DNA from 2 places in the Phormidesmis sp. 146-12 genome. Region 1 is predicted to be linked to the other one. Evidence: predicted binding sites of a transcription regulator. Region 1 holds the regulator's gene; the other holds the start of a gene.
What was found. The regulator NtcA, encoded in region 1, controls nitrogen genes in cyanobacteria. The targets are predictions, from matches to a motif close to TTTGTANNNNNNNNTACAAA.

Region 1 (4,350 bases):
CATTGATCCCTGCTTTTTGTTTTGAGTTAAGCGTCTCCTTTGACCAACGTCCGGATTAGCTGCCAACCTGTCCAGCCGATCGCTGAAACCAACACTACCAGCATCACCAGAGATAGCGCTGAAAAAGGAGCAATCAGCATCATCAGCAGCAGCCCCAAGAGTAAAATCATCACGATCGAATTGTTCACAACGAGCGTCTCCCAATTTAGAATCAGGCTCAGTCTAATCAAGAGAGCTAACTCAATGCCTCTAGCGATAGCAGCATTTCTGTCGCGTAATCTGTTGCATAATTGTTGTGAACATATGAAGAAACTTTTTGATTTATAGTCTTTTGCAAATCTTCTGAAATCACTGAATCTTCTCAATGCGTTTGGGCTAGTGAGAATCGCAAAATCAGAAAGCGATCGCCTTCTTTTTGACCGGATTGAACCATAAAAGTTTGCGCTATGATAGCGAAGCTATTCCCTTGGATAGAACCCTTTGATGGTAGGAATCTTTAGCCATCTAGCGCAGCCTCACACAAGGGAATCAACGCTCAATCATCCATCCCTTTTGGAACGCAACCCCGGTGAGAACCTTATGGAAGAGTGGCAAAAAGATTTTTCTGAACTGTTAGAAACGATCGCGGATCACATCGAAGGCTTCTTTGTTGAAGTGTCGAGAGAAGTGACAGAAGTGGTCAACGTGTTTGTAGAGCTTTCTGACGAGCTTTCGGCACAGGCACAAAATACCTTTACAGATGAGATTGACCAATACATTAATGAGCTAGTCAACCCCGTTTTAGAAGCCTATTTTGGGTTTGAAGGCATGGTCGGAGAAGCTGCCCAACCGATGATGCAAACTGTAGAACCGCTGCTCAACCAACACCCCATCTGTGTCGGCTGTCGTCACTATCATGGGCAAGCCTACAACGGCAACGTGCTAGTCTGCGGAATGCACCCCTACGGCGTGGGAGAAGGACTAGACATCTGCCCTGATAAAGAATTGACCCGCTGGAAGTCACCCTACCTCAATTCAGAAGGTCAATTTCTATTTAGAGAAGACGATTGGTAATAGGCGAGGTGTGAAGCCTGAAATTTGTACGCCTTCAGGCTTCGCCGACTGGCTAGCGATCAGGTAAACTGCTGACTCAAGGTGACTGGATTGTGGACGGTGATCTTCTTTTTGTGAATAGAGATCATTTTGTCCTGTCGCAAGTCTCCCAGCAGACGAGTCACGGTCACCCGCGTTGAGCCGATCGCTTCTGCAATGGCTTGATGAGACAGCTTGAGGTCGATCGTGATCCCTTCTTGACTGGGCAGTCCAAAATCGCGACAGAGAATCAGCAAGAAACTCACCAGACGCGACCCCATATCTCGATGCGCCAACGTTTCGATCATCATTTCGGTTTGTAGAATTCGAGACGACAGCCCTCGCAGCATCAGCAGACAGAGTTCAGGGTTGTCTTTGAGTGCTTTTTCAACCTGCTCAATTTGAACAGACAGCAACTCAACTGATGTGAATGCAACCGCATGATAAAAGCGATCGGCGCGTTGCCCGGTGATCAATGACAGCACCCCAAACACGCTGTTTTCTCGCAGTAAGGCAACCGTAATCTCCTCACCCGCCTCATAGACTCTCGAAAGCTTGACGGCACCTTTGACTAAAAAATAAACTCGTTCTGCGGGGTCGCCTGGAAAGAAGATCGTTTTGCCTCGCTCAAACGTCTCAACGACAGGTGGAAAGGCACCGCCCCCAATCTGGCGAAATAATGCTGCAAGTGGTCGCTCTTTGGTCACTACCATGTTCCTTGTCGAACTCGTGCTCCTAAACTCTCTTGATTGACCTGGCAACAGTTTTTACTTAGCTGTCAGATGATCTGTAAGAGATTGATGACTTTAGAACACTTAAACTTACTCTTCAAGCAGTTTTTGTGCTCGATACTACACTATTCTGCCAGGTAGTTGAATTTTTGCAGGAATTGAGCTAAGTCTCTAACAATTGCTTAAGGTTTGAGCTTAAATTCGTCGTTCATCTGAAGATTTTTAAGATCTGTTACCCATTTTAATCAGGCTGGAAGTCAATAGATTAATCAATAGATCGATTCAAAGATCAATTCAGTAATAAGCTTGTCAAAAAGTACGTTGTGAGTTGAAGATTTCAGAACGATGACCGTGTTGAAGAGCGGTATTACCCAGCGTCAAGGAGCTTAATTTACCGAAAGCTCTAGAGACTTTTAGGGTGCTGCCTTTTAGTCGAAGACATTCAACTCTTGCATTGAGAATTCATCAATCTGGGATTAAAAAATTTTTAATTAAAAAGCGGGTAACGCGATTCGAACGCGCGACATTCACCTTGGCAAGGTGACGCTCTACCACTGAGCTATACCCGCAAAATTCGGACAAGTTCTACTATTGCAGATACTCATAGAGATGTCAAGCCTGAAAAACCAAAAAGCCGGAAATCAGGAAATCGCATCGCTTCTCAGCATATAGGATGTAGAAGGATGAAAAAAGAACATCCATACTCCTTACCTCCTACTTTTTATGGTTCAATACACGCTTGCTCAAAGTCCCGAAGTCATTCTCACGGTCTCTGGTAAGGATTCTGCCAAAGCTCGCGAGAAGGCAATGGATCAACTGATGGAACTAATGGATGACGGCAAACTGCCCACCGAGCTAACGGATGGCTTTGGGCCGCAGCACTTTATCGAAATTAAAGATCAAGGCGCGATCGCTTCCAGTGATGAAGATGCCCTCAATCAAGCCGTTCAGGTTCTTAGCAGTCTGGCAACCCTCAAACTCAAGGCTCAAGAATCACGCTCTGAAGCGCTGCAAGTTCGCGAACAAATCGACATTCTCTTTACGGATGAGCTAGTCAGCGAAGAAGAAATCAACAGCCTCAAAGAAGGCTTCAAGGTTCTCAAAACCTATGCTCAGACCAACATGCGCTACCGAGAAGCTCGTTCTCAAGCCGAGACCGCTCGCGTTGTTCTTGACCAGGCGCTCCAGTCGCCATCAGAGCTAAAGAAATCAGGAAAGTAGGTGGCTTTAACTCAGAACGCGCTGGACGCTGAAAATTTAGACGTGAAATATTATGATGGAGAAGTCTTAAGAAAACTTCACAAAACGAACCGTGACAGTAGAGCAACTTCCGACTCCAGCAACTTTTGAGCGACAAACTTGGGAATGGCAAGGGCATCAGATTCGCTATGTGTCTATGGGGACAGGCCAGCCTTTGGTATTAATTCATGGATTTGGGGCCTCAATCGGACACTGGCGCAAAAATATTCCCGTTCTCGCTGAGGCTGGCTACCAGGTGTTTGCTCTCGATCTGCTGGGGTTTGGCGGTTCCTCAAAGCCTGAATTGGACTATAACCTGGAGCTTTGGGTCGAGTTGATCCGCGACTTTTGGGCCGCCAAGATTCAGCAGCCTACCGTATTTGTCGGTAACTCGATCGGCGGCTTGCTCTGTCTGATGCTGTTAGCCGAACATCCCGAAATCTCGGCTGGGGGCGTGTTGCTCAATCCTGCTGGAGGACTCAATCACCGACCTGAAGAGTTAAATCTGCCATTGCGGATGATCATGGGTACTTTCTCAAAAGTTGTGAGTTCTCAAGCGTTTGGGCCATGGCTCTTCGATCGCGTCCGTCAAAAAGCTCGAATTCGCAACAGTCTCAAGCAGGTTTATCGCGATCCTGATGCAATTACAGACGAGTTAGTCGATCTGCTGCACGAGCCGTCTTGCGATCCGGGTGCCCAAAAAGTGTTTGCGTCGATTCTCTCGGCTCCGGCTGGCCCTCGACCAACGGAATTGTTTCCTAAAATTAAGGTGCCGCTGTTGGTGTTGTGGGGCGAAGCTGATCCCTGGACACCGATCGCAGGCGCTGAGATTTATCGATCGCTCACTGACACCCATGATGTGCAATTTGTCGGCATCCCAGATACGGGGCACTGTCCCCATGACGAACGCCCCGAAGTCGTGAATGCTCAGGTGTTGGAATGGTTGGCCCAGAAAAAACTCTGAGGACGACACTGAGAACTTTATAAAGACGGATGCGGGAGGTGAGCGTATTTACGGATTAGCCTTGTCAGAAAAAAAGTTAGCCTCGAAACCGATAGGCTGATCAGATTTGAGATTGCAGGCTGGAGCAGACAAAACGCATCTCTGACCCTGCAACATTCGATCTGCTGAACCCTCAGTCTTGTTGGAAGAATTCAGCAAAGCGAGTTTAGAGGCGTGTATTATGAGTGACCGGAATCAAGCACACGGTCAAATGGAGAATGTGGGAGACGATCGCGAAACCATTTCTCCAGACATTCAGCCTTGCGATGCGACCCTGATTCAATCAGCAGACGTTCGTAAATCAGA
Region 2 (4,350 bases), on a different contig from region 1:
ATCAATGCCGCCTCTGTCAGACCCTAGCTCAATGTTGTCGCGTGTCACAGCCCACGAGGTTTGTTTAGAAACGGTGACATCCGTCATGCCGTACTTCTTAAACAGTCCTTTCTCCAACGCAATCACGAGCGGCGCACAGTCCGTCAGCGCGATAAAGCCCAGTTTTGCAGTCGGCGTTTCTGGCGTTTCGACACTCCCCGAATTGACAGCAGGAATCGCACTGGGTGAACTGTCAGAACTCGTGGCCGTCTTGGTCTTATTCGGAGAACTACAGCCATTGACAAGAATCGTTCCGGCCGCGGCTGCACCTGCGGTGATGATAAATTTCCGTCTTGAGAGGTCACTCATGAATCGTCTTCCAAAATTAAGTTTGCTGGGAAAGGAAAGGAGGGATGAGGGATGAGGGATGAGGGATGAAAGGAATCTTCAGGCTTGAGTTCTAAGTTCTGAGTTCTAAGTTCTGAGTTCTGAGTTCTAAGTTCTAAGTTCTGAGTTCTGAGTTCCGAATTCTAAAATGCTGAATCCTTTACCGCTCCCTCATCCCTCATCCCTCATCTCTCCCTTGTTTTTGCGCCAAACTGCTGCGTGAGAATCTCTTGCAGAATGGGCTTGAGATCTTCACAGGGAATGCCTTTACGAACACAGGTGCCCAGGTGAGCATCTTTGCCGACTTTGCCACCCATATAGAGATCGACTCCTTCGACGGTGCGCCCGTCTTTGCGGACTTTGGTGCCCATCAGACCGATATCAGCAACCTGGGGCTGACCACAGGAGTTGGGGCAACCTGTCCAATGGATTCTCACGGGGTGCGGGCACTCGATTTCGGCTTCCAGTTCTTTGATCATTGCCACGGCTCGATTTTTGGTTTCGATCAAGGCAAAGTTGCAAAACTGGGAGCCAGTGCAAGACACCAACGCACGAGAAAGGTTTTCTGGCTGAGTCGAAAATCGCTGAACGATCGCTTCCTCTAACAGTGCCGTCAGTCGCGAATCGGGCACATTGGGAATGATGATGTTTTGCTCAACGGTAAGGCGAATCTCTCCACTGCCATAAACTTCAGCTAGACGAGCAATGTCAAACATGTCTGGAGCAAACAACCGACCCACAGGAACGTGTAAGCCGACATAGTTGAGTCCGGGTTGCTTTTGGGCGTAGACTCCAATGTGATCGCGCTTGTCCCAGAGAATCTCGTCTTTGGCGGCGGCGGGTTGCAATGTGTGGCCGATTTGAGTCTCAACTTGCGATCGAAACTTCTCAATCCCCCACTCGTCAATCAGCCACATCAAGCGGGATTTTTGACGATTGGCGCGCAGACCGTGATTGCGGTAGACAATCAAAATCGCTTCACACAAAGCCACCACATCACTCGGCGGCACCCAGACATTCATCGAAATCGCCGCCTCACACCGCTTGGCAGAGAAGAATCCTCCTACCAACACGTTGAAACCAAGCTCATCACCCTGATAGGCAGGCACAAAGGCAATGTCGTTGATCTCCGCATGGACGGAGTTATCGCGACACCCGGCGATCGCAATGTTGAATTTACGCGGCAGATTCGTAAACGCAGGATTGCCAACCCCGTTGCTCGTGATCATGTCCTGGACTTGTATCGCCAATTCACGAGTATCAATCAATTCATCAGCATCAATGCCAGCGACAGGCGATCCGGTGATATTGCGGACATTATCCATTCCGGATTGCACGCTGGTCAGCCCTGACTGTTCAAACTTGTTGAAAATATCGGGCAAATCTTCGATCCGCACCCCTCTAAGCTGAATGTTTTGGCGGGTTGTAATGTCTCCATTGCCATCTTCGCCATAGCGCTGTACGATTTCAGCCAGCGTCCGCATCTGTCCACTGGTGAGAATTCCAGTTGGAAACCGCATTCTCATCATGAACTTGCCGGGAGTCACCGGGCGAAAAAACACCCCTAGCCATTTGAGTCGGTGGTCACGATCGGTTTCGTCGATCGCTTCCCAGCCTACTTGAGCAAATTGTGCCAAGTCGGCCTTGACTGCAAGACCATCTTTCTCGGCTTTTAACTTCTCGAACTTATTGAGGGTCGCGGCTGATGAAATAGTGTCTGTCATGGAGGGTGCCTAGAAATAAAAAGTGTCCCAACCGAAACACGGGCAGACGATCGACGCACCTGATTAGAAGAACCTGCGGAAGGTCGGATGTGGGGTGCGAGAATCGGGGTTGCGATTGCTCTTGAAGGTTAAGTTAGGCGAGATTACAGAGGAAATTCGTATACGTAGTTACAAAATATTTCCATGTATGAATTTTCTGCATAACTGTGATGCGGAAGATGCATTTTTATTTTTTTGGATGCATTTCCCCCGTAGACTAGCGATGGCGCTGTCGATCGCTTTGGGTTATTGTGCACTCGTTCTAGTTCTGCTCCCGGCACATCAAGTAAACTGTCCGGTTTGTCTACAAGCAGAAGGGATTTAGGGAACAGCAGCTAGACTTGAACCCGATCGAAAACTTTACCGTCTGGAGAACACATCATGGATCGTCGAACTTTTTTATCTTGGGTGAGTTTGGGCTGGGTGGCGAGTAGCTTGCCTGTGGCGATCGTGGCCTGTTCGTCTAATTCTCAAACCGAAGCAAAACCTACGGCGAGTCCGGGGGCGGATGGCTTTGTGAAGGTGGGGGCGGCGACCGATCTGGATAAGTCTGGGCAGATTTTGAATGAGCAATTTGCGGCGGGCCCGTTGCTAGTCGTTCGCAATCCATCTGACCCCAAGGCAGTTGTCGCCGTCAATCCGACCTGTCCTCATCAGGGCTGTTTGGTGACCTGGAAGACAGAGCGTAAGTCGTTTGCTTGTCCCTGTCATGCGTCTCAATTTGCGGCGGATGGCCAAGTATTACAGGGGCCGGCTGTCAAGGGATTGGCAATGTATGAGGCCAAGGTTGAAGGAGATTCTATTTTGGTGAAGGGAAAATAGGACGTTGAGTGGTTGTTTTGTAGGTCAACAAAAGCGCGTCTTCCACATTTGGCCTTCCACTTTTGGTAGATGAACGATCGCGCCTCTCAAACCATTCTTAAGGAATACCGATTTGGGAGATTTGACTATGACAACGACTACCGACAGCGCTCGTGCTCTTAGCAACCTCGAATACGATTTGCTTACGGTTCTTCAAAACAAAGCTGAAGCGGTCAAGGCATACGATACCTACATTCAAGATGCTCAAAGCATGAACTCTCAGCCCTGTGTTGAACTCTTTCAAAAATTGAAGGAAGAGGACATGCAAAAGGCTCAAGAAATTCGGCATCATCTGCAACAAGTCATGCAAAATGGCAAAATGTAGCTCGTTCAATTTTTGACCAAACTATTTTAGGAAGACGCATTTTTTTGCGCTTCAACAAAAAGACCTCCGACTTCGATAAGAAATTGGGGGTCTTAATTATTTGCACATTTATCTGCACATTAAATCCTTCAAACCTCTACTGTCTTGATTTGATGCAAACTCCTTCTGCTGCCCCACGATCACATCGTTTGTCTGTGTAGTTGGAGTCAAAAAAGTTTAAAGCTTCGCCAGCAGACCTAAAGTACTCAACTTCAATAGGCGACTTGTTGGGATAGTCGGGCGATCGCCACACCTTCAGCGTGTATTGAGTATTGTTGTCATTCGCCCAGAGTTCAAATTCATAGCTGTGGGATCTCCCTGTTTGGCGATCGTAGTAACCCCCACTCCCATTGTTTGCCAGAAATTTGGCAGATGCAATTTGAGGCGTTGTAAACATCAATCCTAAAGCTAATATCGGCAATGCGAATTTTGCAAAACTCACCATAATTGACTGACTGATCCATCAAGTTTACCTCTCAGATATAGACAAGTTTTGCTACTTTCATCTCAGAGATTATGCGTGGTTCTTCGTAAATTTATGAGCGATCGACTTCGCTTCACACGCAGGATCAAAATCCGTAGAATCTGTCTAGAGGGGAACAGACAAGCTGGAGTGAAATACGTTATCTTTCAGCCAAATGATAGTTAGGGAAAAAGTCTAGTGTTTCCTCTTAGCGATGACAATCCAACGCGGATCACGCCATATGTCACTTATGGTTTGATTGCAGCAAACATACTTGTTTTTCTATACGAATTGAGCCTGACTCCTCAGCAGTTAGAATCTTTCTTCTACACCTGGGCGGTTGTTCCTCGGCAATTGACGGCGAACTTTTCGGGGGCACCCATCGACGCGAGTGGGTTTCCAGAATGGGTGACGCTAATCACGTCACAGTTTTTGCACGGCGGCTTTTTGCACATCATCGGCAACATGCTGTTTCTTTGGATTTTTGGCAACAACGTCGAAGATCAGTTAGGGCATGTCAAATATTCAATCTT

Region 2: a site for NtcA is predicted at 2,246-2,265, ahead of ACKFKF_RS25900 (ferredoxin--nitrite reductase). Genes of this name have one in related genera too.

Annotation. Positions count from the first base shown of each region.
Region 1 covers NZ_JBJPHS010000112.1:6,144-10,493, forward strand. The annotation lists gene ACKFKF_RS28975 (hypothetical protein) at 27-188, opposite strand; gene ACKFKF_RS28980 (hypothetical protein) at 580-1,053, shown strand; gene ntcA (global nitrogen regulator NtcA) at 1,113-1,784, opposite strand; tRNA gene ACKFKF_RS28990 (tRNA-Gly) at 2,300-2,371, opposite strand; gene ACKFKF_RS28995 (hypothetical protein) at 2,526-3,023, shown strand; gene ACKFKF_RS29000 (alpha/beta fold hydrolase) at 3,115-4,005, shown strand; gene ACKFKF_RS29005 (tetratricopeptide repeat protein) at 4,226-4,350, shown strand, end outside.
Region 2 covers NZ_JBJPHS010000082.1:4,427-8,776, reverse strand. The annotation lists gene ACKFKF_RS25905 (CmpA/NrtA family ABC transporter substrate-binding protein) at 1-348, opposite strand, end outside; gene ACKFKF_RS25900 (ferredoxin--nitrite reductase) at 552-2,090, opposite strand; gene ACKFKF_RS25895 (QcrA and Rieske domain-containing protein) at 2,511-2,951, shown strand; gene ACKFKF_RS25890 (hypothetical protein) at 3,079-3,315, shown strand; gene ACKFKF_RS25885 (hypothetical protein) at 3,452-3,775, opposite strand; gene ACKFKF_RS25880 (rhomboid family intramembrane serine protease) at 4,016-4,350, shown strand, end outside.